Regions from separate parts of the Xenorhabdus budapestensis genome, predicted to be linked through region 1. Evidence: predicted binding sites of a transcription regulator. Region 1 holds the regulator's gene; each other region holds the start of a gene.
What was found. The regulator PurR, encoded in region 1, represses purine synthesis genes. The targets are predictions, from matches to a motif close to CANGCAAACGTTTGCNTG.

Region 2: purL (phosphoribosylformylglycinamidine synthase) is a predicted target of PurR. The motif match lies at 3,859-3,876, and genes of this name have one in related genera.
Region 3: HGO23_RS00880 (NCS2 family permease) is a predicted target of PurR. The motif match lies at 2,992-3,009, and genes of this name have one in related genera.
Region 4: cvpA (colicin V production protein) is a predicted target of PurR. The motif match lies at 5,487-5,504, and genes of this name have one in related genera.

The regions. Positions count from the first base shown of each region.
Region 1 is NZ_CP072455.1:2,009,460-2,016,944, reverse strand. It holds gene slyA (transcriptional regulator SlyA) at 1-192, opposite strand, end outside; gene HGO23_RS09175 (DUF1289 domain-containing protein) at 874-1,113, opposite strand; gene gloA (lactoylglutathione lyase) at 1,373-1,780, shown strand; gene rnt (ribonuclease T) at 1,905-2,561, shown strand; gene HGO23_RS09160 (Grx4 family monothiol glutaredoxin) at 2,736-3,077, opposite strand; gene sodB (superoxide dismutase [Fe]) at 3,403-3,981, shown strand; gene purR (HTH-type transcriptional repressor PurR) at 4,507-5,532, shown strand; gene punR (DNA-binding transcriptional activator PunR) at 5,536-6,444, opposite strand; gene punC (purine nucleoside transporter PunC) at 6,568-7,485, shown strand, end outside.
Region 2 is NZ_CP072455.1:1,415,868-1,423,352, forward strand. It holds gene HGO23_RS06840 (IS110 family RNA-guided transposase) at 1-869, shown strand, start outside; gene HGO23_RS06845 (HD domain-containing protein) at 1,015-1,659, shown strand; gene tadA (tRNA adenosine(34) deaminase TadA) at 1,720-2,211, shown strand; gene mltF (membrane-bound lytic murein transglycosylase MltF) at 2,234-3,694, opposite strand; gene purL (phosphoribosylformylglycinamidine synthase) at 3,960-7,485, shown strand, end outside.
Region 3 is NZ_CP072455.1:211,918-219,402, reverse strand. It holds gene HGO23_RS00885 (glycosyltransferase family 39 protein) at 9-1,484, shown strand; gene HGO23_RS00880 (NCS2 family permease) at 1,573-2,910, opposite strand; gene HGO23_RS00875 (TetR/AcrR family transcriptional regulator) at 3,063-3,614, opposite strand; gene HGO23_RS00870 (MFS transporter) at 3,722-5,218, shown strand; gene HGO23_RS00865 (hypothetical protein) at 5,305-6,510, opposite strand; gene ssp4 (Ssp4 family T6SS effector) at 6,640-7,485, opposite strand, start outside.
Region 4 is NZ_CP072455.1:1,579,407-1,586,891, forward strand. It holds gene HGO23_RS07510 (aspartate-semialdehyde dehydrogenase) at 1-705, shown strand, start outside; gene truA (tRNA pseudouridine(38-40) synthase TruA) at 705-1,544, shown strand; gene HGO23_RS07520 (DedA family protein) at 1,591-2,280, shown strand; gene accD (acetyl-CoA carboxylase, carboxyltransferase subunit beta) at 2,433-3,377, shown strand; gene folC (bifunctional tetrahydrofolate synthase/dihydrofolate synthase) at 3,370-4,650, shown strand; gene dedD (cell division protein DedD) at 4,657-5,364, shown strand; gene cvpA (colicin V production protein) at 5,558-6,046, shown strand; gene purF (amidophosphoribosyltransferase) at 6,079-7,485, shown strand, end outside.

The sequences.
Region 1 (7,485 bases):
TACCAAGGATGGTTGTTCGATACCAATAGCTTTCGCAAGTTGTATCTGTGACTGCTCCGGTGGTAACAGACTAATATTATACAGAGTAACCCAATGTGTTTGAGTTAATTTCAACGGCTTCAAACGATGATCAATTAAAGCGCGCCAAACACGAACTAAACGTGCCAGGTCTGATCCCAATGTCAATTCCAATTACCCCTCCTTATAATTAGAGACTCATATAACATCAATGAATTATCCAATCAGTTTATTCATATGAATAATGGATACGCATCCTATATCACGCTCACATAAGTAGAGTCAGATATTTCGCTAATTGCTTAATTTAGTGTCGCGTTGGACTGTTACTTAAAAATTGATATCTTCGTCGCCCTAAAGAGCGAAGTTTTACGGCGCATCGAATAAAATCGCGTATTAATCCACCAACGATATAAACTGTATAAAATAATCCTTCAGCTAAACTATTAAGATTTTAAATCTCAACGAAACAAATCCAAACTCTAAAAAATAGACACAGTACCACTCGGTTAAAGTTCTATAAGAATAACCGCCATCCAAATACTAATCTATATATTTTTACATTAATATCATTTTTCTCTTACAGTTACAGCTAATAAAACGATAAAAATCATTAAAAACAACAAGATAAATAATTAGTGTGATTATTGTTCAATAATTGATTATTTGATAAGAAAATTTTACCGAAAGACTTTAATTAGTCAACTGTTGTAATATTTTTAAATGACCTATATCAAATAAAAGATATGTAATATGAATAAAATATCATTTTATCATGGTAAAACTTCCTAACCTTATAGAAAATATGAAATATTATTCATATAAACAATTTACATTAATAGTTAAGACGAAGAATCAAAATAATCCAAGCTGTTTTGATGGAGCACCTTCATCATGTTCTTTATTTCTTCGCATTCGCAGATATCTATCACGACATAACCGCAATACTTCTCTTTTTTGCCCATCTGATAATTTCATCCACATAAATCGCTCCTCCCTACTGCGATAACATCCCCGACAGAAACCACGAGTATCAGATTCACAAATCCCTTTGCAAGGGCTCGGAATAACAAAAAACTCTAATTGCTCAGCCATGTCATCCTCCTGTACTCAGAATTACCTAAATGATTATCTATGACAGAATTACAACATCACCTAGATTAAGTTCAAATCAAATACTGAACTATAAAATAGTAATGAGTAGAAATAAAATAGATGAAAGGACAAATTGAATTACTTTATCTTTACCATATATAGTTAATCAAACATATGCGGTCAGAGCGCGAAATTTCACCACTACGTTATTTCGCGATATCACCATTTGATTATCAGACCATCAACTCAAGAGGTCATCATGCGTCTACTTCATACAATGATCCGTGTTAGCAATATGCAACGCTCGATTGATTTTTATACTAAAGTAATAGGCATGCGTCTACTTCGCACTAGTGAAAATCCAGAGTATAAATATTCCCTCGCTTTTGTAGGTTATACCGATGAAAATCAAGGTGCAGTCATCGAACTGACCTATAATTGGGGAGTTGAAAGCTACGAAATGGGAACAGCATTCGGGCATATCGCTTTAGGCGTTGATGATGTTGCAGCAACTTGTGAACATATCAAACTTGCTGGAGGAAAAATTACTCGTGAAGCAGGGCCAGTTAAAGGTGGAACAACTATTATTGCTTTTGTTGAAGATCCTGACGGCTATAAGATCGAATTAATAGAAAACAAAAGCGCCACCAGTGCATTAGGGCACTAATTATTCCTCTATACAAAAGGGCATCTTGCATGCCCTTCATTTCTCAACTAATAGATATTACTTCTGCAAGACACCGTAAATTTTGTCATAATATCGACTATCCTGAAGTTAAGAACAAAATCAGATGTCTAATACAAAAGATCAAAACATACTAAGCGGACGTTTTCGTGGCTATTATCCCGTTGTCATTGATGTAGAAACTGCTGGTTTTAATGCACGGACAGATGCTTTACTCGAAATCGCTGCAATTACTTTAAAAATGGATGAAGAAGGTTGGCTGGCACCTGCTGATACACTACATTTCCACATTGAGCCCTTTCAAGGAGCCAACCTTGACCCGGCAGCTTTAGCATTTACAGGTATCGACCCTACCAACCCATTACGGGGAGCTGTCAGTGAATATACAGCGTTACATGCTATTTTCAAAATGATCCGCAAGGGCATGAAAGACAGTAATTGCAACCGCGCAATTATAGTTGCCCACAACGCCAATTTTGATCACAATTTTGTCATGGCGGCAGCAGAACGCTCTGGTTTAAAACGCAATCCATTTCACCCTTTTGCCACTTTTGATACTGCCGCATTGAGTGGATTAGTGCTAGGTCAAACAATTCTGGCTAAAGCTTGTATTACGGCAGAAATACCTTTTGATAGTAATCAGGCACATAGTGCTCTGTATGATACAGACCGGACTGCCTTACTTTTCTGCGAATTGGTTAATCGCTGGAAACGGCTTGGTGGTTGGCCGTTGGCTGTGCCAGATCCAGATAATGAAACCTAATAAACTAAGAGCCTAATGAGATAGGTTCTTAGTTTATAACTATATAACGATTATCACCCCATACCTGTTGCCACAACCTAACATTGCCATAAAATGTTACCGTCAATAAATATGACTATTAATGCTAATTGTGTATGGGGCTTTGTTGATTCAGAACTTCACTGAGACAACGAATTACTTACTGTCTTCCTGCTCACGGTATTTGTCCGCAGTCTCTTTGACCAGAACCTGTAATTCACCGCGTTGATACATTTCAATCAGAATGTCACATCCCCCAATTAACTCACCTTCAACCCAAAGCTGAGGGAATGTTGGCCAGTTTGCATATTTAGGCAATTCTGCGCGGATATCAGGGTTTTGCAGAATATCTACATAGGCAAAACGTTCACCACAAGCAGACAAAGCCTGAACTGCCTGAGCAGAAAAACCACAGTTTGGCAGTTTTGGCGAACCTTTCATATACAGCAAGATTGGGTTTTCTTGAATCTGGCATTCGATTTTCTCAATTGTCGTCATTCTTACTTCCTTAAACGGCAGGCGCTGTTTATCAGCATCAAAAAAGATTGATTCAGAATACCACTTTCTGATGCGAGTTTGCTACCGTGAACGTGCTCCTGAAAATTTTTTATTCTGAACATTAAAATCAGCAAAATTGAATGCTTCTACGTCAAATCGCCACTGAATAGTATCATTTTCCCTGTTATTTAGCAGAAAAATTGTTAAGATAATTACCAAACAAAATAGCAACATGACAATAAGCTAAAATTTGCTCTATCCATGATTAATATACTATAAATCATGGCTTATAAAGCCAAAAACCCGATATTAAAAGGAGTATGCAATGTCTTTTGAATTACCAGCATTACCTTATGCTAAAGATGCCTTAGAACCCCACATCTCAGCAGAGACTCTGGAATATCATTACGGCAAACACCACAACGCTTATGTTGTAAACCTAAATAATCTGATTAAAGATACCGAATTTGCCGGAAAATCACTGGAAGAAATTATCAAAATCTCTGAAGGCGGCATCTTTAATAACGCAGCACAAGTCTGGAACCACACCTTCTACTGGCATAGCCTGTCACCAAATGGTGGAGGTGAACCAACTGGTAAAGTTGCAGAAGCTATCAATAATTCTTTCGGTTCTTTTGCTGAATTTAAACAGCAGTTTACTGATGCAGCACTGAAAAACTTCGGTTCTGGCTGGACATGGCTGGTTAAGAAAACCGACGGCAGTCTGGCTATCGTCAATACTTCCAATGCAGCAACTCCATTGACTGGTGAAAACAAGCCAGTTCTGACTGTTGACGTTTGGGAACACGCCTATTACATCGATTACCGCAATGCACGTCCTCAATATCTGGAGCATTTCTGGGCTCTGGTTAACTGGAAATTTGTGGAAGAAAATCTGGCTTAATTAACCAGCCAGTTAAAATGACAAGGGTAAGTTTTTCCGATTCAACGCACTTCATTTTATTTATAAGTGCCCTTTGAATAGTGAAAAACTTACCTTTAAAGTAAGGCAGATAGCATTTCACCTTGATATTGTTTCTCGACCTTGGCTAGATCAGGCAAAGACTCGCCAGAAAAACAATCACGATTAACGCACTACAGGCAGTCAATAATCCCAATTTCAGATCTGTATCCATAAACCATCCTCACCATGAAAATTAAGACTCAGGCTCAGCGACACCATAAATTTTGACTGGTTATTTACCTCAGAGGTTAAAAAACCATACTGTGGTATTTAATGCATATACTTTATAGCATTGATTACTACTTTCACTTTTGCGCTAGATCAGACAAAATTCAGGGTTTATCGCTAAATTATTGTCAGTTATCTTCCTATATATAAATATAACACTGGCAAATGATTAACAAAGATCTATATCCAGATGAAGGGTATACAAATTTAGACCTAAGGTCAGGAGTCCTTTTTATCATGGCAACGATTAAAGATGTGGCCAAACGCGCTGGTGTTTCAACCACAACCGTATCCCATGTTATCAATAAAACCCGTTTCGTCGCCGAAGATACAAAGACCACAGTATGGGCTGCCATTAAGGAACTGAATTATTCCCCCAGTGCTGTTGCCCGTAGCTTAAAGGTTAATCACACCAAATCTATCGGACTACTGGCAACATCAAGTGAAGCGCCTTATTTTGCTGAAATCATTGAGTCTGTCGAAAATAGTTGTTATAGCAAAGGCTATACTTTGATTTTATGTAATTCCCATAACAATCTCGACAAACAAAAAGCTTATCTCTCTATGCTGGCGCAAAAACGCGTAGATGGTTTACTGGTTATGTGTTCTGAATATCCTCAACAACTGTTGGGAATGCTGGAAGACTATCGCAACATTCCCATGGTAGTCATGGATTGGGGAGAGTCCAGAGGAGATTTCACTGATGCAATTATCGATAATGCCTTCCATGGTGGTTATTTGGCCGGCCGATATCTTATTGAACGTGGTCACCGTGATATTGCTGCTATTCCCGGATCATTGGCCAGAAATACTGGAGGCGGACGTCATCAAGGTTTCCTCAAGGCACTAAAAGAAGCAAATATCACTATTCGGGAAGAATGGATTGTTCAGGGGGATTTTGAGCCCGAATCCGGATATCAGGCGATGTATAAAATCTTAAGCCAAAAACACCGCCCTACGGCCGTATTTTGTGGAGGAGATGTGATGGCAATGGGGGCGATCTGTGCTGCTGACGAGATGGGGTTACGCGTTCCACAAGATATTTCTGTCATTGGTTATGACAATATTCGCAATGCCCGTTATTTCACACCAGCGCTGACAACGATTCATCAACCTAAAGAGCGTCTAGGACAGATGGCTTTTTCCACGTTACTTGATAGGATCATTAATAAACGTCAAGATGCACAAACTATCGAAGTCCATCCGCGTCTTGTTGAGCGTCGCTCTGTTGCAGATGGCCCTTTCATTGATTATCGTCGTTAACGATTAATCCTCTTGTAGCCATTCAGTATTGAGTGTTGCACTATCTCCAAGATAATCAAGCAACCAGCTTAATGCAGGTGAATGGCTTTTTTGCGACCACGTCAGGCAACATGGGCTATCAGGTAATGGTTGCTCAAGTTCAAGCAAACTGAGTTTTCCTTGACGAATAAGCGGCAAAGCACGATGTTTGGGCACCATTCCCACACACAGCCCCTCCATCAGGCAAGCCAACCCGGCATTCCAATCAGGGACAACTAACCGCCGTTGATTATCCAAAGTCCATGTATTACGCTTGGGTAAATTACGTGAAGTATCTTCAAGGCACAAGCTAGGGTAAGCCCTCAATTGATCATCATTTAATCTTTCTATTATAACGGTCAACTCATGCCCAGGACTGGCAACACATAGCCACGGCATGAACCCCATGTCCCTGAAACTATATCGCTCCCCGACTGGAGAGGCGCGTGTGGCACCAATAGCAACATCAACGCGCCCATCTACCAGCGCATCCCATACCCCATTAAAAACTTCAGGGTAAATAAATAACTCAATATCCGGAAAATGGCGGTAAAAATCCAGAATAAGCTGGCGTGTCCGTTCTGGTTTCACCACTTGATCAACAGCAATACTAAGCTGCCCACGCCAACCGTTAGCCACCTGCTGACATTGATGACGAGTATGATGCATTTTTTTGATAACAGAACGCGCTTCCTTTACAAAGATAGCCCCTGCCTCGGTTAATTCCACATCGCGATGACGACGTTCAAATAGGGGAACTGCCAACCATTCTTCAAGTTGTTTTATTGTATAACTAATGGCAGAAGGTACGCGGTGAAGCTCTGACGCAGCCGCACTGAAACTTCCTGTTCTGGCCACAGCATCAACAACTTCCAAAGAATATTCAGACCACATATTTCTTCCTTTTAATTTTTTTCACAGCATTATGCAAATAATACCGTTTCACAAGTAAAAATTACGCCATATAAAATAAACCGTATATTTTCTTATCAATTATCACATCAATTTATTGACACAATGACAACAAATAAAAATTCCATGCCATTTATGTTTTATCTCGCTGGCCTAAGTATGCTTGGCTACTTAGCCATTGATATGTATCTACCCGCTTTTGATGCTATGGCGAAAGACTTAGGTGCATCAGAAGGGGCTATTAGTGCAAGCCTCAGCGTTTTTCTTGCTGGTTTTGCTGTTGCCCAGCTTTTATGGGGACAACTGTCTGATCGCCTAGGAAGAAAACCTGTTCTGCTTATCGGCTTGTCTCTGTTTTGTCTTAGCTGTTTAGGAATGCTTTGGATAACAGATGCAACTCAATTACTTATTCTGCGATTTATTCAGGCTGTGGGTGTCTGTTCTGCTGCTGTTTCCTGGCAAGCTTTAGTCGTTGATAGATATAACGCTGAACGCACAAAACGCGTTTTTGCCATGATTATGCCGCTGGTTGCACTTTCCCCTGCCCTTGCCCCTTTACTCGGTGCATGGTTATTGTCACATACAGGTTGGAGAACTATTTTTCTTGTTTTAATGGCTGTAACACTAGTTTTGCTTGTACCAACATTTTTACTGGCTAGTAAACGTGCACCTATTGACACCAATATCAATGAAAATAAAATTTCTTTCTTCACCTTATTGAAGTCTTCAACTTTCAGCGGAAATGTGTTGATTTATGCTTCCTGTAGTGCTGGTTTTTTTGCCTGGCTAACGGGTTCACCAACGATTTTGATCAATATGGGTTATGATGCCACAGATATTGGCTTAAGCTATATTCCACAAACTTTGGCATTTATGCTCGGTGGGTATGGTTGCCGTCTTTTATTGGAAAAAATCAAAAGTGAAACCATATTTCCAATTTTGCTGGTAGGTTATGCTGTAAGCATGGCACTCATCTATTTAATTGCCCTAATTTATCCTTCTTTCATGCTTATTCTTGTTCCT
Region 2 (7,485 bases), 590 kb from region 1:
ATACCCCTGAAGGTCATGATGAACTAGCAGCTACATTGGCTGACTATGAGATTGATTTAGTTGTATTAGAAGCAACAGGGGGTTATGAGATGCCCGTTGCTTGTGTTTTGCAATCCATAGGGCTGGCTGTTGCTATCGTCAATCCCCGACAAGCCCGTGACTTTGCTAAAGCAATGGGGTATTTAGCCAAAACCGATAAAATAGATGCTCAAATGCTGGCACAGTTAGCCCTGGTTTTATCTCAACGAACAGACCGGGATAAAATAGCCAGGATATTGCCCTCTGCTCAACAACAAGTGCTACAAGCCATGATCGCACGTCGCCGCCAATTGGTCGTCCTTTCCATCTCAGAACGCCAAAGGTTGGGGAGTTGTCATCCCGAAATTCGAGAAAGCATCACCTTAATGATCAGTTTCATACAAGAACAGCTTAAGGTCATTGAATCGGTGTTGTCTAAACACATCAAGGCCTACCATCGTTCCAAACTCGATTTATTGTCTACAGTAAAAGGCGTCGGCCCCGCCACAATAGCCACTTTGATCGCTGATGTACCGGAGTTGGGTAAGTTAACACGCCGAGAAATTAGTGCGTTGGTTGGCGTTGCACCGTTTAATCGTGATTCTGGATTCTTCCGGGGAAAACGAACAATCTTTGGAGGAAGAGCAATGGTGCGGCGAATGCTTTATATGGCTACGTTAACAGCCGTTAGATTTAATCCCGTTCTCTGCGCTTTCTACAAGAGATTGATCGAAGCAGGTAAGCCAAATAAAGTCGCCATCGTTGCCTGTATGCGTAAATTACTGGTCATTCTCAATGCAATGATAAAAACAAATACACCGCGGGATGAATCATTCCACGGTTTAACGTGAAAGACAGTTGCTCATTATGCGCTATGGCCTATATGCAATCGATCAGTTATGTTAGGAAAAGATCTCTTAATTATCAAACTTCATTTTGTTCTGATCGTTTTTTGTTAAAATGCTCTTTCCATTCATTTATTCAGAGATTTTAGCAATGTTATCTTTTTCACCGTTTGACGATTTAGCCCAACGGATTTTACCTGTCGCGATAGAAGGTGATGATGGTGCCCATGATATTGCTCATTTGTATCGGGTTTGGAAAAACGCTAAAAAAATTTGTGAAGCAGAATGCGGGAATTTGCAGTTAGTTTTTGCTGCGGTTTTATTACATGATTGCGTTAATGTTGAGAAAAACGATCCGAACCGACATTTAGCCTCTCGCATGGCCGCAGATAAAGCAGCCTTAATATTAAAAGATCTCGGATGGAGTGAAGAAGATATTGCTGCTGTTTGCCATGCCATTGAAGCGCATAGCTTCTCTGCTGGATTAATACCAACAACACTGGAAGCCCAAATTGTACAGGATGCTGATCGGCTGGATTCTATAGGAATGATGGGAGTTGCTCGCTGTTTTTATACAGCAGGGCGTATGCGTTCAGGGTTGTATGAAACTTATGATCCTTTGGCAAAGCAGCGTGAATATAATGATCGCGCTTATGCTGTTGATCATTTTTATACTAAATTATTTAAAATAGAAGCTGGTTTTCAGACGGCTACAGGCAAGCAAATGGCTTATGAAAGAACAAAACGCATGGAACAATTCCTGAACGATTTCTTTGACGAAATTCAGGCTGAATAAACCAACATTAATAATGAATAGGTATAATTAACAGGATTTATATTAGCAAGAGAACATGTAGTGGCAGAAATATATAGTGATGAATATTGGATGCGTCGGGCCATGGATTTGGCAATGCAGGCACAGGTACAAGGTGAGATCCCTGTAGGTGCGCTGTTGGTGGCGGATAATAAAATTATTGCAGAAGGCTATAACCTTCCGATTACAGGCCATGATCCGACAGCTCACGCAGAAATTGTTGCATTACGGCGTGGAGGGGCTCAATTAAAAAATTACCGTCTGTTGAACACAACACTATATGTTACTTTGGAACCGTGTGTTATGTGTGCGGGAGCGATGATCCACAGCCGGATACAGCGGTTAGTTTATGGTGCAAGTGATATGAAAACCGGTGCGGCAGGGTCATTAATTGATATTTTGCGTCATCCCGGTATGAATCACCAGATTGAGATTACTGGCGGAGTATTGGGACAAGAATGCTCCACTATGTTGAGTGCATTTTTCAAGCAACGTAGGGAGCAACATAAAGAATTAAAAAAGTTGAAAAAATAACAGCAGAAAGCATCATAAAGAGTTACAAAGCATTCTCATTTGTATTATCAGGGTTGCTGACGGTGGGTTTCTCAGTGGGCATATTAGGCTTTTCTGCCTTGTTGCGGTTGTTTTGTGCTCTCAGATACCCTTCTAAGCTTTGGTAATAACGACGAATATTTTCGACGTAGCGATAAGCCTCATAACCGCGTGCATAACCATATGTGGTATTGGCATAGTATTTTTTCTTACTTAATAGAGGAATGCGTGATTTAACGTCCATCCAGCGGTCAGGGTCACCTTTTTGCATGGTTGTTAATTTTCGAGCGTCAAGAATATGTCCATACCCCATATTATAAGCGGCTAATGCGAACCAAATTCTCTCATCTTCGGGAATAGTATCCGGCAAACGAGCCATCAGGTAATGCAGATAAGCCATTCCCCCTTTCACACTCTCGTCCGGATCAAGACGGTCTTTGACTCCCGCCCATTCTGCTGTTGGGCGGGTCAGCATCATCATGCCACGAACGCCTGTGGGAGAAGTTGCTTGTGGATCCCAATGTGATTCCTGCCATGCGATAGCTGCAACTAATTGCCAGTCGAGAGAATCCGAGTATTTCGCAAAAATAGGCTGATATGTTGGCAATAAGTTATTAATTGCACGAATGAATGAGATAGTGTCAAAGTAATCGAACGAGCCAATATGGCTGAAATATTTTTCTTCTAGTCGTGGCGTTATATGGTTTTCAGTCAGCATGTTGAAAAAATCCAGCATTGCTGAGTAGAGGCTATAGTCATCATTACGCTTCAAATACCAGGTTAATGGCTTATCTTCACTGACATCAAAAGCGATAGCCAGATTGGGATGGATACGCTGTTGCAAAGCAAGGCTGATTGAATCGCTGATCGTATAGTCAACTTTTCCTTCAGATACTTGTTCAAGCAAGTGCTGGGTATTGTGATGTGACGATTCTTCCCAGGTTAAATCAGGATAAGATTTTTCTTTCCACTGTTTTAGTTCACTGACATGGGCAGAGCCGGCGGTGACAACCAGTGAGCCTTTTAAATCAGTAAAAGAACGTGGGCGCGCTGTACCTTTGCGATAAACCAATTGTTGGGATACTGAATAATAGGCTGGGCCAGTCCGTGTTTGGTCGAGTCTTTCTCTGTTATAGATAAGACCGGCGGCTAAAAAATCGGCTTTATCAGTATTTAAGTCATCAAAAAGCTGGCTAATATTAGAACGAAACTTAATACTCAGTTTGACACCCAGATAGTCAGCAAATCGTTTGGCTAAGTCATAATCAAATCCTACTGGTTCATTTTTATCATTAAGTGAAATCAGAGGAGAACTGATGGTGCTCACCCGAAGTTCTCCCCGTGCCAAGATCCTGTTTATCTGCTCCTGCTGTTTATTAGGCCAACTAATGTTGAGACCAATGATTGTGGCAGAGAGGAGCGTGATAATGACGATGACAAAATAATTTATCTTGATATTGCTCAAACAGTTATCTCTCGTCAGTACGGTTAGGCTCCGTATGAAATGTCAGATAATAGCATGGTTAAATTTCCAGTAATCGGGAATTTTGCGCAACAAAATTGAGATCTGCAACCCTATTGAACCAATTTTAAAAATTCATTGAATGTGTTGTTAGATTAATTAACGCTCACGCAAACGGTTTCGTCAGAGAAGACATTCCTCTATAATGTCGGCGTTTCCCCTAAGGCATCAGTCAGGCTTTGCTTCTAAGATGAGAGAACCTATTACTATGGAAATTCTGCGTGGCTCGCCCGCTTTATCAGCGTTTCGTATTACTAAGCTCCTTTCCCAGTGTCAAGCTCAGCAGCTTCCTGTGGCAGCAATTTATGCAGAATATGTGCACTTTGCAGAAATAAATTCACCTCTTACAGTAGAAGAAAAGGAAAAATTAAGCAGACTACTAAAATATGGCCCTTCTTTAGCTGAACATGAACCTAAAGGTCAACTGTTTTTAGTCACTCCCCGGCCAGGGACAATATCGCCATGGTCATCAAAAGCGACAGAGATAATTCACAATTGCGGACTGAAACAGATTGTCCGTTTGGAAAGAGGGATTGCCTACTATATCCAATGTGATGTTACCCAGAATAACATCCACGGAAAGGCAATGGATGACAAACAGCGGCAGGCGCTGTCTGCATTATTGCACGATCGTATGATGGAAAGTGTGTTTACCCAGTTTGAACAGGCTGAGGCACTGTTTTCTCACCAGACGCCTGCGCCATTGAAGCAAATTGATATTTTGCAATCAGGGCGGACTGCATTGGAATCTGCCAATGTTGAGTTGGGATTAGCGCTGGCAGCGGATGAAATTGATTATCTGTTACAAGCTTTCCAGAAATTAGGACGTAATCCGACGGATGTTGAACTCTACATGTTCGCACAGGCGAATTCTGAACATTGTCGCCACAAAATTTTCAATGCAGATTGGGTGATTGATGGGCAGGAACAACCAAAGTCTCTGTTTAAAATGATTAAAAATACCTTTGAACAGACGCCGGATCATGTTTTCTCTGCTTATAAAGACAACGCCGCGGTAATGGAAGGTTCTCAGGTAGGGCGATTTTTCCCTGATCCTGAAAAGGGAATATATGGTTATCACCAGGAACCTGCCCATATTTTGATGAAAGTCGAAACACATAACCATCCGACAGCAATTTCTCCCTGGCCGGGAGCGGCGACAGGATCTGGCGGGGAAATCCGTGATGAAGGAGCAACTGGACGGGGAGCAAAACCTAAGGCCGGGTTGATTGGTTTTTCCGTCTCGAACCTGAAAATCCCCGGATTTGAACAACCGTGGGAAGAAGAGTTTGGTAAGCCTGAACGGATTGTCAGCGCACTGGATATCATGTTAGAAGGCCCTTTGGGCGGAGCGGCATTCAATAATGAATTTGGCCGCCCGGCATTGTTGGGGTATTTCAGAACATATGAAGAGAAAGTGGAATCCCATAACGGCGCAGAATTACGTGGCTACCATAAACCGATCATGCTGGCCGGGGGAATCGGAAATATTCGTGAAGAGCATATCCAGAAAGGGGAGATCCCTGTCGGAGCCAAATTGATTGTACTGGGTGGCCCAAGCATGAATATTGGTCTGGGTGGTGGAGCCGCTTCTTCAATGACATCGGGCCAATCTGATGCGGAGCTGGATTTTGCCTCTGTACAGCGCGATAACGCAGAAATGGAACGTCGTTGTCAGGAAGTTATCGACAGTTGTTGGCAGCTTGGCCGCAAGAACCCTATTTTGTTTATCCATGATGTTGGTGCGGGTGGCTTATCAAATGCGATGCCTGAATTAGTCAGTGATGGAGGACGAGGAGGCCGTTTTGAGCTGCGCAATATCCTCAATGATGAACCGGGTATGACTCCATTGCAGGTGTGGTGCAATGAATCTCAGGAGCGTTACGTATTAGCTGTCGCACCAGAACAGCTTACCCTGTTCGAGGATATTTGTCGGCGTGAGCGTGCTCCGTACGCAGTAATCGGTGAAGCGACGGAAGAACGTCACCTGCTATTGAACGACAATCATTTTGATAACCAGCCAATTGATATACCGTTGGATGTTCTGCTCGGCAACACACCAAAAATGCTGAAAAATGTAAATTCACTAAAAGCACAGGGTAAAGGGCTGGAGCGCGCAAGTATTGATTTGGCCGAAGCGGTAAAACGCGTTCTGCATTTACCCGCAGTGGCAGAGAAAACATTCTTGATTACCATAGGCGATCGTTCAATAACAGGCATGGTAGCGAGAGACCAGATGGTTGGGCCATGGCAGATCCCTGTTGCAGATTGCGCAGTCACAACAGCCAGTCTGGATAGCTATTATGGTGAAGCTATGTCGATGGGAGAACGTGCTCCTGTTGCTCTGTTGGACTTTGCTGCATCAGCACGTATGGCTGTCGGGGAAGCGTTGACTAATATTGCATCGGCTTATGTACAGGATTTGAAGCGGGTAAAACTGTCAGCGAACTGGATGTCAGCATCAGGTCATGCCGGAGAAGATGCCGGATTGTATGCGGCGGTGAAGGCGATAGGTGAGGAATTATGTCCTGCGTTGGGCCTGACTATACCTGTCGGTAAAGATTCCATGTCGATGAAAACTTGCTGGATTCAGGATGGTGAAGAGCGTGCAATGACAGCTCCGCTTTCATTAGTTATCAGTGCGTTTGCACGGGTGGAGGATGTTCGTTGTACTGTCACGCCAGAATTGTCTACCGATGATGATAATGCATTACTGCTGATTGATCTGGGACAGGGACAAAATGCACTGGGAGGGACGGCATTGGCTCAGGTTTATCGCCAGCTTGGTGATAAAACTGCAGATGTTCGCAGTACGGAACAACTTGCTAACTTCTTTAAGGCGATCCAACAGTTGATTGCAGAACAAAAACTGCTGGCTTATCACGACCGTTCTGATGGTGGTCTGCTGGTGACATTGGCAGAGATGGCATTTGCGGGACACTGTAGTCTGCATGCCGATATCAGCGCATTTGATGAAGATATCCTGGGGGCACTGTTTAGTGAAGAATTAGGGGCGGTGATTCAGGTTCGTGAAACAGACAGACAGCAGATTGAAGAGCTGTTAGCTGATTATGGCCTGAGTGAATGCTTACACTATTTAGGTAAGGCTAAGGCGGGAGATGATTTTGTGATCTCCAGCAACAATATGGAAGTTTATCGTCAAAATCGTAGTACATTGCGTTTATGGTGGGCAGAAACAACCTGGCAGATGCAACGTCTGCGTGATAATCCTGAATGCGCTGATCAAGAACATCAGGCAAAACAGAATGTGAGCGATCCCGGCCTGAATGTGAAATTATCCTTTGACCTGGCAGAGGACATTGCGGCTTGTTACATATCGAAACAAGTACGTCCGCGAGTTGCTGTATTGCGTGAACAGGGAGTTAACTCCCATGTTGAAATGGCGGCAGCATTCCATCGTGCAGGTTTTGAAGCCGTGGATGTCCATATGAGTGATTTGTTGAGTGGACGTATCACTCTGGCACAGTTCCAGACATTGGTAGCCTGTGGTGGCTTTTCATATGGGGATGTCCTTGGTGCAGGTGAAGGTTGGGCAAAATCCATTCTGTTTAATTCACGGGTACGTGACGATTTTGCGAACTTCTTTGCAAGACCGGATACGTTATCTCTTGGTGTATGTAATGGCTGCCAGATGATTTCTAACCTGCATGAGCTGATCCCAGGCACCGAACATTGGCCTCGTTTTGTACGTAACCGTTCAGAACGTTATGAAG
Region 3 (7,485 bases), 1.8 Mb from region 1:
AATTCTCTATGCGTTTCTTCGATACTTCTTATCGCATACCTCTGTATCTTTGGTGCATTGGTTATGCTGTCTTATGGATAGTAGCAAGTTATTCACTGGATCCGACTGTTCCGTATGATGCTGTAGAAGCCTTAAACTGGGGCATAAATGGAGAATGGGGATCCCCGAAAAATCCGTGGCTGGTAGGCACTGTGATGTTACCAGCGATCTATATTAGTCATATTTCTCTCAGCTTTTACTGGTATTTCACCCATTTTGTTGCCATTGCCATAGGCATGCTTGGCGTCTGGCGTCTGGCCTTCCGGTTAACAGGTAAAGTTGAGTTAGCCTGGCTTGCCATGCTGACACTCAATCTGTCTGGTATCATCAATTTCGATATCATTCCTTATAACGATAATTACCTGTTGGTGATGTTGTGGCCGTGGTCATTGTTGTTCTTCCTGAAAGCCATTGATGACCATCCGAAATGGTGGCTGGCATTCGCATTAGCGGCAGGGCTGGCGACAATGGGCAAATATTCTTCACTTGCAATCGTTGGTTCAGTCTTTTTGCTCTCCCTGTTTACTCCCAAAGTACGGTGCCAATATCGGGAACCACTCTTTTATCTCGCCATTGTATTGTGGCTTATACTGATATTACCCAACGTCTGGTGGCTGATACATAACGATTTTTCTGCATTTAAATGGGTAGACTCCCAAATCGAGCATAGATTTAATCTGCATACTACACGCGCGGTACTTTCGGTGTTCTATCCCCTCATCATCGTGGGAGTGATTACTTATCTGTCAGGCGGAAAAATTGGCTGGCCAAAACAACAATCCAACAGGCTGGTTAATATCGTTATTCTGTTACCCCTGTTGATTATCTATGCCTGGTTCTCTTTTAATCAGGGTGGACGGATGACCGAATGGCTCCAGCCATTCATGGCGGTAGCACCTGCACTACTGGTAGGTTCGATAATTGTACCTCCCCATAAATCCTTACTGGGAATATTACGAGGGTTGGCCTTGTTTGGTGTGCTGGTTCTTATTGGCTATACCAGTGTCATGCTGGCAAATGTTCGGGGAGCTGGCGAAAAGTTTGAAGGGATAAAAACCTTTACCAGCCAACTTGATCAGCGCTGGAATGAATTGTATTCAACACCACTGCATTACGTTGGAGGAGAATATCTGCATCAATGGCTGACGTTTTACAGTCATTATCGCCCTCAAACCATACAGCCGTGGGAAATAGACAATGGTGCACCGCCCAATATATACAACCGCCACATTAAAGAGAACGATATTGTGAAATATGGTGCTTTGCTAGTAGGAGAAAGGGGAACAGATTGTTCACAGGAGACCTTTCAACAAACACTGATAACCTGGCCTGAATTAACGATCAGCCACAAAGAAGAATTTACGTTTCAAGCTCAGCCAAGTTCGGAAGCTGAGATCGTCTGCATCGGCTTTGTTGCTCCCAAAAACAGTCAACATCTTCAATAATCTTCTAGTTACCGCAAAAAAGCCTGAAAGTGAGTATACCGTCAGGCTTTTTCTTCTCAACACAACATCAGATTAGACAGCATTGTGTTTAATGGACATCCACAAACACCATTTTCAATATAAACAGTAAAGTAACGACAATAACGCAAGAGCCAATTTCACGCCATTTCCCTGTTCCCAGTTTCATAGCGCAATAAGCAATAAATCCCAATGCGATACCTTCGGTAATAGAAAAGCTGAATGGCATCATAACAGCGGTAATAAATGCCGGGACGGATTCAGTCAGATCATTCCATTTCACCCGTGTCAGGCTGGATGTCATTAGAACCCCCACATAAACCAGCGCACCTGCTGTGGCATAAGCAGGAACCATACTAGCCAATGGAGAAATAAACATCACCAACAGGAATAAAATACCGACAACAACGGCAGTTAATCCGGTACGCCCACCAACAGAAACACCAGAAGAACTCTCTATATAAGCGGTTACCGAAGAAGTTCCGATATAAGAGCCAGCCACTGAGCTGATACTATCAACATACAGAGCCTGATTCATCCGCGGGAATTTACCATTATTGTCAGCAATACCGGCTTTATCGGTTACACCAATCAACGTACCGGACGAATCAAACAGGTTTACCAGCATAAAAGAAAAAATAACCCCTACTAACGCGATATCCAGAGCTCCTTTCACATCAACATTACCAACAACACTCATTACACTGGGTGGCAGATCAAAAATACCCTGATATTCCACATACCCCATCATAAACCCGATCCCCGTCGTTATTACGATGGAAAGCAATACCGCTGCATGAAAATTACGTGCTGCTAAAATGGCAATGATAAAAAAGCCCAATGTACCCAACAGTACATTGTGGGAAGCAAAATTGCCGATGGAGACGATCGTATCTGGATTCGATACGATAATGTCGGCATTTTTCAACCCCATCATGGCAATAAAAAGCCCGATACCGCTGGTAATACCGACGCGCAAACTCACAGGGATATTAGCTATCATCCAGTAACGGATACGGAAAACAGTCAGGATAAACAATCCTACTGCACCCCAAAAAATCGCCCCCATTGCAACCTGCCATGAAATACCCATAGCACCGACTACGACAAAAGCAAAAAAAGCATTCAGTCCCATCGCGGGAGCAACAGCAATCGGTAAATTTGCCGTTATTCCCATCATAATACTGCCAAATGCAGCGATGAAGCAGGTAGTAACAAATACGGCTTTGATATCCATTCCTGCAACAGACAAAATTTGTGGATTCACAAAGACGATATAAACCATGGTTAGAAAGGTTGTAAGCCCAGCGATCATTTCGGTACGAATTGTCGTGCCATGTTCCTCTAATTTAAACACGCGCTGAAGTAAACCCTGACGATTTACAGAGCCAGAATTGAGTGTGCTCATTAATATTTTATTCCCCAAAAGATGAAGTTTTCGCCCTATCCTACAGGAAATCCGAACAAATCGTTATCCCTCAAGGCCCAAAAAGAAAACGATTGCTATTAGTATAATCAATAAGTTATATAATAAACGAGCCTCATTAAATTGACTCTGTTTTATGCGTTATTTTTGGATGGCATCATGTCAAGAATATCGGTGAAAATATCCGTCCATTCATCCTTACCAATCTCCATTAACCCAAAGAAACGTAGGACAAATGCCCCTTCTGTGGCCAGAAAAGCTAAGCGCGCCCGACGCCCTTCTTCCGTCGTTGTATCCAGATCCGCTATGCGCTGACTATACCAAGCACGGCTTGACTCAAGATGTTCAGGTGTTTGAAGTAAAGCAGCCAGTAAACCTGCTGCTTTTGCAGATGACACTTCATCAGAGTGCTGGCTGGCCTCAACATGCGCACGTACCGCTGTCAACGGATCAGGATCTTCTCCGGCTATTGTGCGAAAATGCTCTTGGTAACTCAGTTCCCAACGTTCAAACATCGCATCAATAAATGCGTCCTTCGTATTGAAACTGTACTGAACTCCACCCTTAGTGATCCCCACCGATTTTGCCACTGCATCAATAGTCAGAGCCGCAGCGCCATGTGTTGTCACGATTCGTTCCGCTGCATCCAGCAAAACTTCCCGGTCAATTGTTCTACGTCGTCCCATCAGAGCCCCCCTTTTAATTCAATACGTATGTATTTATAATGTTAGGACTCTGTGCCGTCAAGGCTTGAACAGCACAAAATCCTTCAACCACATTGATGAGTTCTCGCATGAAATCGAATATTCGCTGGCTCATGCTGGCTGTCATTTCCAGCGCGCTTTTTCTAATCGTTATCGACATGACTGTTCTCTATACAGCCTTGCCTCGCCTGACACATGACCTGCGCGCTTCTTCCACCGAAAAACTGTGGATCATGAACGCCTATTCATTGACCATTGCTGGCCTGCTTCCCGGTACAGGAGCGTTAAGTGACCGCTTTGGAGCCAAGAAACTGTTTACTTCCGGGCTGGTTGTGTTCGGCATGGCATCACTTATCGCCGCGTTTGCTCCCAATCCCGGTACATTGATCAGTGCACGAGTGGTACTTGCCATTGGTGCAGCAATGATGATGCCCGCAACGCTGGCAATAGTCCGTCAGGCTTTTGAAGATCCGAATGAACGTGCTCTTGCCATCGGCATCTGGTCAGCCGTTGCTTCGGGAGGAGCTGCGCTTGGCCCCGTTATCGGTGGGATACTGCTCGAATATTACTGGTGGGGTTCTGTCTTCCTGATCAACGTTCCTATCGTCATCATCGCATTTATCTTTGCTCTGACCACCATTAACAAAAGTCAAAGTAATCCGAGCCGCTCATTTGACCTACTTGCTTCTATCCAAATCATGATTGGACTGATTGGCATTACCTTGGCTATCAAAGAAATTAGTAAACAAGCACCATCACTGGAAACTGCCATGATAGCCAGCGTCATCGGAATTGTTTTCATAGTTATGTTCGTTCGTCGGCAACGCCGTTCATCCGTACCAATTATCGACTTTAATCTATTACGTTCTTACGGTTTCGCCACCGGAGTCGCAACGGCTTTTGTTACCACAGCAGCCCTCGTGGGAGTGGAGCTTGTAATCAGTCAACGGCTTCAACTGGTGGTAGGCTTATCACCTTTACAAGCAGGATTGTTTATCCTACCTATTCCCTTAGCTTCTTTTGCTGCCGGGCCTTTGGCTGGTATTGCCATCCCCAAATTTGGCGCAGCAAGAATTATGTGGATCTCACTCATCTTTGCCGGACTTGGTATTTTTGGCTATCTCATCGGCTTCCAATCCGGCGTGTTAGTGCAAATAACTGCGTTTGCCATGATTGGGTTTGGCATCGGTGCCGCTATGACAGCAGCTTCTACATCCATCATGTTCAATGCTCCTGAGCACAATGCAGGTACAGCCGCTTCAATTGAGGAAATTGCCTATGAATTTGGTGGATTGATTGGGATAGCCGTTCTCGGTAGCCTGATGGTAGCGATCTATACGGCATCATTTACCCTACCGGCCGATGTTGTCATACCAGAGTCTATACAGAGTGGCTCACTACAAAATAGTATTGATGAGGCTCTTATCGTTGCAGAAAGTTTAAAAGGCGATGCGGCTCTATCACTGGCCCGTGCAGCAAAGCAGGCTTTTGATAGCTCAATTCTATCAGTTTTAACCGTTGCGGGTGTAATGTTGCTGTTATGTGCTGCGGTGATTGTGTTTTTTGCAAGAAGGCAGCACGATTAACTATTATTAGAATCTGCCAAATTATTCGATTCTTTCGGTCGAATAGTTTGGCATCAAAAAGCATTTCAATATTAAATGACTTTCTTCTATTGACTATTTTTTCTGATCATTTTATGCCATGCCTGAAAACAATGTAGTTCCTTAAGGTAGTGACTGTAATATTGGGTATTTAGCATAAAGAATGTCAGTAAAAAATCCACGGAGATAATACACAAAAAGACATTGCTATAATCCAATACACCAGCAATGAATTTTAAACTTATCAGAGAGATAAAGAGTACCACAAAGAGATAGCGTGCTACAGTTAACATCCTGAACCCCAACGTTATTCCCCTATGAGTTAATGAAATGGATAAGAAAGCAAATACTAAAGCCAATGCGACAATAAAAAATAAAATTGGCAAATCATTTTTGTTATCCAAATGAGATAACAATATGAATGTAGTCATTACATAAGATTTAATTAGTAAAATAGTAGAAAATAATGTTATCAGTAATGCTTTTTTCGGAATATCAAAGTCCAATAAATACCGATACTTATTTAATCTCTTTTCTGCCAGTAGACTAGCATCATTTTTTTCTACTCTTTGGTTAAGCGCATAACTTTCTCTAAGTGTATTATTAAGATTGGTATTTAATACACAATATTGCCAAAAAATATTGAAGATATTTACTTTTTTCGAGCGGTTATGTAACTCAATAATATTCTCTTCTGCAATTCTAACTATATTTTTTTTCAGGATAGAGTTCTTTATTTTAAACCATAGGATTTTTCTCATAGCTTGAGAAAACGCTTCACTGTTAATGATTATCCTATTCGAGAGAAAATTGAAAAAAACAATGGTCAACAAATACCATTCGTGGTGCATATAATAGACAAAGTAATCAAGCAGAATAAGAGTAATTGCCAAAATAATACTTAATGTGTTCAACCCATTCAGTGTTTTTAACGCAAAGAGATTTCCTCTGTAAGCATAAAGCGTCGATAACGAGATTATAGAAATGATAAATATACTGGCAGAACGTTGAAAACGCGCAACATCAGAAGAAAAATAAAAATTATAAAATACAAAAAATAATATTACATAAGAAACAGAAATCAGTATAGGAAACAAGGCCATCAATACACTTTCTTCTGAAGAGCGATTGATAGTTATTTTATCTTTAAGTCTAACAGTATTTAGTTCATCCAACAGAGAGGAATCACTATTCTCAATTCTATCATCTGTATTTTTATACAAATGTATAATACTTCTGAGTTGCCTGTTTGTTAATATATTTTTTAAGTTCATGTTATTTTCCAAATTTATTAAATCTTTATATTATTTTTATCTCTTTTTACTCCTTATTTCTGTAATCATCTTATAATAAGTTGAATATTCAAAATTTTCATACAAATTTCAGTAAAAAACACTTTTCCATTAATAACCATTTTGAAGATAACCTGCTGGTTTTTCATCCACAATAGAAAAAATTGCACCAATAGCATAGTTGACTGATTTAGCTATATTTTCAGGATTCCTAATGCTGCCAGTCATTCCACTTCCCAAAAATCCACCACCAGCAGAAAGAGAATTTATCAAGTGGTTTCGCAAAGTCCTATGAATTTCTTCTGTTGGATAATGTTTAGGATATTTTCCTCTTCTTATTGCATCTTTTATAGCCTGATTAGAAATGCCGGGATTGTTATGTCGTATAATCTCCTCTGTTAACCGTTTTCTTTCATATCTTGGCATATTTTTCAACCATTCTGATGCATTACGGGAAGATGTAGACTTCATTATTCTGTAAGTATGGTAGGCTTCCTTTAAAGCTGCTGAACCAGAAGCGAGAGAGGTTATATCCAGCATTGTAGTCGTTGCAACATACCAATCCTGTGAATCTAACCAAGCAACATGCTCTATCCCTTCCTCACCATTACTAGTAAGTTGATAAACCCTATATATGCCATTTCCACATTGAAGAGAACTTGCAGCAGCACCGCTATAAGCCAAAACAGTAACTACTGAACTTGTCCCCATGGTAACTGGAACTGCTGCTGCTGAAAGAAATTCAACCGCTATAAATGCCAATGCAGAACCACACGAAAGCGCTGTTGATCCAATTTCCCATACCAAACTAGGCTCTGAAACCGTTTTTTTCAACTCTACTTCCGGAGCAACTGTCTCCGCCTCTAGATTAAAGATAATAATATGTGTTAACTCTGAAGTAGTTTGGTTTCTACGTCTTTTTGATGGTCTAACTAAATAACGCTTAGATAACCCATC
Region 4 (7,485 bases), 430 kb from region 1:
GAGCCGGATATCCCATTGGTTGTTCCGACAGTGAACCCGTATGCTTTAGCTGAATATCGTAACCGTAACATTATTGCGGTTGCTGATAGTGCTACAAGTCAGGTGCTAACAGCTATCAAACCGTTAATTGATGCTGCGGGCATTGCACGTTTACAGCTGACCAATATATTGCCTGTTTCCGTACATGGTAAAGCTGCTATTGAAGAGTTGGCAGGGCAAAGTGCCCGTTTATTGAATGGTATTCTGCCCGATGAAGGACGTTTTAGTAAACAACTGGCGTTTAACTTGCTACCGCTATTGCCTGATGCTGAAGGTACGGTACGCGAAGAGCATCGTATCGTCGATCAAGTGCGTAGGATATTGCAGGATGAAGGTTTGCCTATTTCAGTGAGTTGTGTTCAATCTTCCGTGTTTTACGGTATTGCCCAGATGGTTAGTCTGGAAACATTGCGTCCGGTTGGTGTAGAAGAAGCGCGTGGAGAATTTGAACGTCTTGAAGAAATTCAGCTCTCGGAAGAGGGCGATTATCCGACTCAGGTTACAGATGCATCAGGTGCTGATGGGTTGAGTATCGGTTGTTTGCGTAATGATTACGGAATGCCGGAGATGTTACAGTTTTGGTCTGTTGCCGATAATATCCGCTTTGGCGGCGCTCTGATGGCGGTTGAAATCGCAGAAAAACTGATACAGGAGCAATTTTACTGATGTCTGATACAGAACTGAATCAGTCTGTGCCAGAAGCAAAAAAAGTGAAAATTGCACTGGGGATTGAATACGACGGCAGCCGCTATTATGGTTGGCAGCGCCAGCAAGAAGTCAGAAGTGTACAGGAATATTTGGAAAAAGCACTGTCAAAAGTGGCAGATGAGCCTATTTCTGTTTTCTGTGCGGGCAGAACGGATGCAGGTGTTCACGCAACCGGGCAGGTAGTGCATTTTGAAACGTCAGCACAACGTAAAGATGCAGCATGGACAATGGGCGTTAATACTCATTTACCGCCGGATATTGCAGTACGTTGGGTAAAAACGGTAGATGATGAATTTCATGCTCGTTTCAGTGCAACAGCGCGTCGGTATCGGTATGTTATTTTCAACCATCGTTACCGCCCTGCGGTACTGGCGAAAGGTGTCACGCATTTTCACTACCCGCTGGATGAGAAAAGAATGCATGAAGCGGCACAATGTCTGCTGGGAGAGAATGACTTCACTTCTTTCAGGGCAGTACAGTGTCAGTCTAATTCGCCGTGGCGTAATCTGATGCATATTAATGTCAGTCGTTATGGGTATTATGTTGTTGTGGATATCCAGGCCAATGCTTTTGTTCATCATATGGTGCGCAATATTGTTGGTAGTTTGTTGGAAATTGGTTGTGGTAATCAGGGCATCCAATGGATGGCTGAATTACTGGCACTGAAAGATCGGACAAAAGCAGCCGCAACAGCTAAAGCTGAAGGGTTATATTTAGTCGCAGTGGATTATCCTGTCCATTTTGGCTTGCCTGAGCCTGTTATGGGGCCCTTATTTTTGGCCGATAAATTAATCTGATACTTTCGAATGATGACAGGGATGTTTAGGCATAACGAGGAATATTATGGAGTTGTTTACTCATTTTATTGATTTCGCGAAGTTCATTGTCGATTTTATTTTACATATTGATGCTCACTTGGCCGAATTGGTTGCTGATTATGGTTATTGGGTATACGGCATCTTATTTTTAATCGTATTTTGCGAGACGGGGCTGGTGGTGACACCATTCTTGCCGGGAGATTCTCTGCTATTTGTAGCGGGAGCACTATCGGCATTAGATTCTAACAATCTTAACGTGAATATTATGGTGGCGTTGATCATCATTGCGGCCATTATTGGTGATGCCATAAACTATACCATTGGACGTATTTTCGGTGAGAAATTGTTTAATAACCCGGATTCTAAGATTTTTCGCCGTAGCTATCTGGATAAAACTCATCAGTTTTATGAAAAACATGGTGGAAAAGCGATAATTCTGGCGCGATTTGTGCCAATAATCCGAACATTTGCGCCATTTGTTGCCGGGATGGGAAAAATGTCTTATCGCCATTTTGCTGCTTATAATGTCATTGGCGCGTTTGTATGGGTATTATTGTTCACTTATGCTGGTTATTTATTCGGTGATATGCCGATTGTTCAGAATAATCTGAAACTATTGATTGTTGCAATTATCTTTATTTCTATTTTGCCTGGGGTTATTGAAATTTGGCGTCATCGCCGTGCCGCATCTAAAAAAGCGGTAGATAATAATTAGATAATCATCAAACAGGTTTGAGTAGTTTTTTGTCCACACTGTTATAGCATTGTGGTTTAATGGCACGTAAAACATAAAGCTGGCACATACCCAAGTATACCAAGCATACATTGTTAAAAGTATGTGCCAGAATCAGACGGAAAGGTTCATTAATGAGCTGGATTGAAAAGATTCTAAATAAAAGCAAAATAATGCAAACTCGCAAGGCAAGTATTCCTGAAGGAGTTTGGACAAAATGCGACAGTTGCAGTCAGGTACTTTACCGCGCTGAGTTAGAGCGTAATCTCGAAGTGTGTCCGAAATGTGACCATCATATGCGAATTTCTGCCCGTCAGCGTTTGCAGGCATTTCTGGATGAAGAAAGCACGACAGAGTTAGGCAGTGAACTGGAGCCTAAAGATATCCTGAAATTCCGCGACATTAAAAAATATAAAGATCGTTTGGCTGCGGCTCAGAAGCAAACCCAGGAAAAAGATGCCCTGATCGTGATGAAAGGTACATTACACGATATGCCAGTAGTGGCTGGTGCATTTGAGTTTAACTTCATGGGTGGCTCAATGGGCTCGGTTGTAGGAGCACGTTTTGTTCGCGCTGTTGAACAGGCTCTGGAAGATAACTGCCCATTCGTCTGCTTTGCTTCCAGTGGTGGGGCACGTATGCAGGAAGCGCTGATGTCGCTGATGCAGATGGCAAAAACCAGTGCTGCGTTGGCGAAAATGCAGGATCGGGGTTTGCCTTATATCTGTGTTCTGACTAACCCAACAATGGGTGGTGTGACCGCCAGTATGGGGATGCTGGGTGATATCAATATTGCAGAGCCTAAAGCACTGATTGGTTTTGCAGGCCCACGGGTTATTGAACAAACTGTCCGTGAAAAATTGCCGGCAGGTTTCCAGCGTAGTGAATTCCTGCTGGAAAAAGGAACAATTGATATGATTGTGCGTCGCCCGGAAATAAGGGAAAAAATCGCCAGCCTGCTTGCCATGCTAACGCATCAGCCACAACCCGGTACGAAGACAGAGGTGACAGAAATTGTTGCCGAACCTGCTGACGTTGAAGTTGACACAAACATCAATCCTAATAAAGAAGATGTCTGATACCTTACAAACTCCTCAAGCCATGTCGTCGCTGATGACGTGGCTTTCCTATCTTGAAAATCTGCACTCGAAAGCTATCGATATGGGGCTTGAACGTGTGGGTACACTCGCCAGGCAGCTAGATCTATTACATCCGGCCCCTAAAGTCATTACGGTATCCGGCACTAATGGTAAAGGCACAACCTGTCATACTCTTGAATCCATTTTTCTGGCTGCTGGTCTGAAAGTGGGGGTGTATAGCTCACCGCATTTGGTGCGCTATACCGAACGGGTACGTATTCAGGGTAATGAACCGACAGAGCAGGATTTTTGCCGTGTCTTTGCGGATATTGAATCTCAGCGTGGTGATATTTCCTTAACCTATTTTGAATACGGTACATTAGCAGCATTGCAGCTTTTCAAAGAAGCTGATCTGGATGTTGTGATCCTCGAAGTAGGCTTAGGCGGCCGTTTGGATGCGACTAATATTGTGGATGCTGATGTTGCGGCAATCACCAGTATTGCGCTGGATCATACGGACTGGCTCGGAGCAGATCGCGAACATATCGGGCGAGAGAAAGCTGGTATTTTCCGCCGTGATCACTTTGCTGTCGTCGGTGAACCTGATATGCCTCACTCCATTGCGGAAGTGGCCAATGAACTGGGCGCGAATTTGTTCTGTCGTGGTGCCGATTGGGATTTTTTACAAGACGAAGGCGGCTGGCACTGGCGAACAGCGACCCGGCAGTTTAACTCGTTGCCTATTCCTAATCTGCCATTGGCTAATGCAGCAACGGCAATGGGAGTGATCCACTGCTTGTTGCAGCAGAATGATAAAATCAGTCAGGCTATTGATGAACGCGCACTGCATGAAGGTTTAAAATGTGCTCAGTTGGCGGGACGTTTCCAAATCATCAGAGAAAACCCACTGGTTATTCTGGATGTGGCACACAATCCTCATGCGGCTGGTTATCTGGTACAAAAACTGGCTGAATTGCCCCGTTCACCAGACAGCAAAATACGGGGTGTTGTCGGTATGCTGCAAGACAAAGACATTGCGGGGACGCTTGCCTGTCTTTCCCGGCAAATTGACGAATGGTATTGTGCATCATTACATGAACTCCGAGGTGCAGAAGCAGAGGTGCTGGCTGAACATCTCCCTGAATCCCGGACATTCACGGAAGTGGAACAGGCATGGCATCAGGCCATGGAAGACACATCAGAACAAGATATCATTGTGGTTTGTGGCTCTTTCCATACTGTCGCCCATGTTATGGAATCATTGGAGGAGTGAAGGGACGTGGCAAGTAAGTTTCAAAATCGTTTAGTCGGAACCATCGTTCTTGTGGCACTGAGTGTCATCGTGTTGCCGATGCTGTTTGACGGCGATAAGAAATACAATGAAGAAAAATTCGCTTCTATTCCATTAGTGCCTAAGCCTGGTGATGAAGAGAATATTGATTCTATTCCGCCACTGACTCAAAGTATGCCATCTACACCACCAGAAGGCGCGGCTGAGGCGATGCAGACACAAACTCAGGAACAACAGTCAGGAACAGACATGCTGTCTGATTCGTCATCGTCTGAATCTGCGCCGCGGGTTCCTCCTCCTGTTACAATCACTAAAGATCCCAAGCAGGCAAGACCTGAATCTTCCTCTATGCAGAAAGTGGAAACTAAACCAGAAGCCAGGCCACAGATTAAGTCTGAAAGCCGTCCAGCAAGTCGGCCAGAAGCGAAACCTCAACCTGTAGAGCAGGCGCCACAAGCAGTAGCATATGTTGTCCAGCTTGGTGCGTTAAAAAATGCAGATAAGGTAAATGAGATAGTGACCAGGCTGCGTCTATCGGGACATCAGGTTTATACTATCCCTTCTTCTCCGGTACAGGGGCAATTGACCCGGATTTATGTCGGGCCTAATGCCTCAAGGCAGGCTTTGGCATTTGTTTTGCCTGAATTGAAAGAGTCAACGGGTTTGCAGGGGCAAATCAAAAATTACAAGCCATAACAAAAATTGATCTTTCATGCGGAGCTGGAATCTCCCGTGAAAGATCAAAAGCCTTATTATAGAGTCGATAAAGGTTAGGTTGATAGGTTCTTTAATTATTTTTGGTACAGTGATAAATCTGCTACGCAAACGTTTTCGTTTTCTGTTAGAATGCGCCCGACCTGAGTGTCGGGAGCCTATTTTGGATTAAAATATGGTCTGGATTGATTATACAATTATTGCCATTATTGGTTTCTCTGCACTGGTTAGCTTGATTCGCGGTTTTGTTCGTGAAGCGCTTTCTCTGATTACTTGGGGATGTGCTTTCTTTGTTGCAAGCCACTTTTATACTTATCTGGCGGTTTATTTTACTCGCCTTGAAGATGAGTTGGTGCGTAATGGAGTAGCGATTGCTATCTTATTCATTGCAACACTGATCGTTGGCGCAGTAGTAAACTATGTCATTGGTTCACTTGTTCAGCGAACAGGCTTATCAGGTACAGATCGGGTTCTGGGGATCTGTTTTGGGGCATTGCGTGGCGTGTTAATTGTTTCTGCCATTCTATTTATTGCGGATTCTTTTACACCACTTCCCAAAAGTGCAGACTGGCAACAGTCACAACTGATCCCGCAGTTCAGTCAAATTATCAGGTGGTTTTTTGACTACCTGCAAAATGCGTCGAGTTTCCTACCGGAGAAATAATCCTCTCCGCCTGACTGATGAGGAAAGACTACATGTGCGGTATTGTTGGTATCGTTGGTTTTACATCGGTTAACCAGTCGATTTATGATGCATTAACGGTGCTTCAGCACCGTGGACAAGATGCAGCAGGTATTGCGACTATTGATGGTAACAATCAGTTCCGTTTACGTAAGGCCAATGGTTTGGTTAAAGATGTGTTTGAAACACGACACATGTTACGTTTACAGGGGACAATCGGAATAGGGCATGTCCGTTACCCAACAGCGGGTAGTTCCAGTGCTTCAGAAGCACAGCCCTTCTATGTGAATTCTCCTTTTGGTATCACATTGGCACACAATGGCAATCTGACAAACTCCCATGAATTGAAAAAAATCCTGTTTGAAAATGCCCGCCGCCATGTTAATACCACTTCTGATTCTGAAATCCTGTTGAATGTTTTTGCTAATGAATTAACCAAATTCCCGCATTTCCCATTAGAGCCAGATAATATTTTCGCAGCAGTAGCGGCAATGCACCGAAAAATTCGTGGTGCTTATGCCTGTGTTGCTATGATTATTGGGCATGGTCTGGTGGCTTTCCGCGATCCGAACGGTATCCGGCCTTTGGTATTGGGGAAACGTACACTGGCAGATGGGCGCAGTGAATATATGGTGGCATCAGAAAGTGTGGCACTCGATACCTTAGGGTTTGAGTTCCTGCGGGATGTCGCTTCTGGCGAAGCAATTTATATCACTGAGCAGGGGCAATTATTTACTCGCCAGTGTGCAGATCATCCTTCATTAACACCTTGCCTGTTCGAATTTGTTTATCTTGCCCGTCCTGACTCCTTTATTGACAAAATTTCTGTCTATAATGCACGGTTGCGCATGGGTAGGAAACTGGGTGAAAAAATTGCCCGTGAATGGGAAGACTTACAGATAGATGTTGTGATCCCTGTTCCTGAAACGTCTTGTGACGTGGCACTGGAGATTGCCCATATTCTGGATAAACCTTACCGTCAGGGATTTGTTAAAAACCGTTATGTCGGACGCACTTTTATTATGCCCGGTCAGCAGGAGCGTCGGAAATCAGTTCGGCGTAAACTGAATGCCAATCGTGCGGAATTCCGGGGTAAAAATGTACTGCTGGTGGATGATTCCATTGTACGTGGCACGACTTCAGAACAAATTGTGGAATTGGCGCGTGAAGCTGGCGCTAAGAAAGTCTATTTTGCTTCGGCAGCGCCTGAAGTTCGTTTCCCGAATGTGTATGGGATCGACATGCCAAATGCTAATGAATTAATTGCTCACGGCAGGGAAATCAAAGAAATTCGCCAGCTCATTGGTGCTGATGCGTTGATATACCAAGATCTCACTGATCTGATCGCTGCGGTGCGTGAAGAAAATCCGGATATTGAAAGATTTGAAGGTTCAGTTTTTGATGGTATCTATGTCACAAAA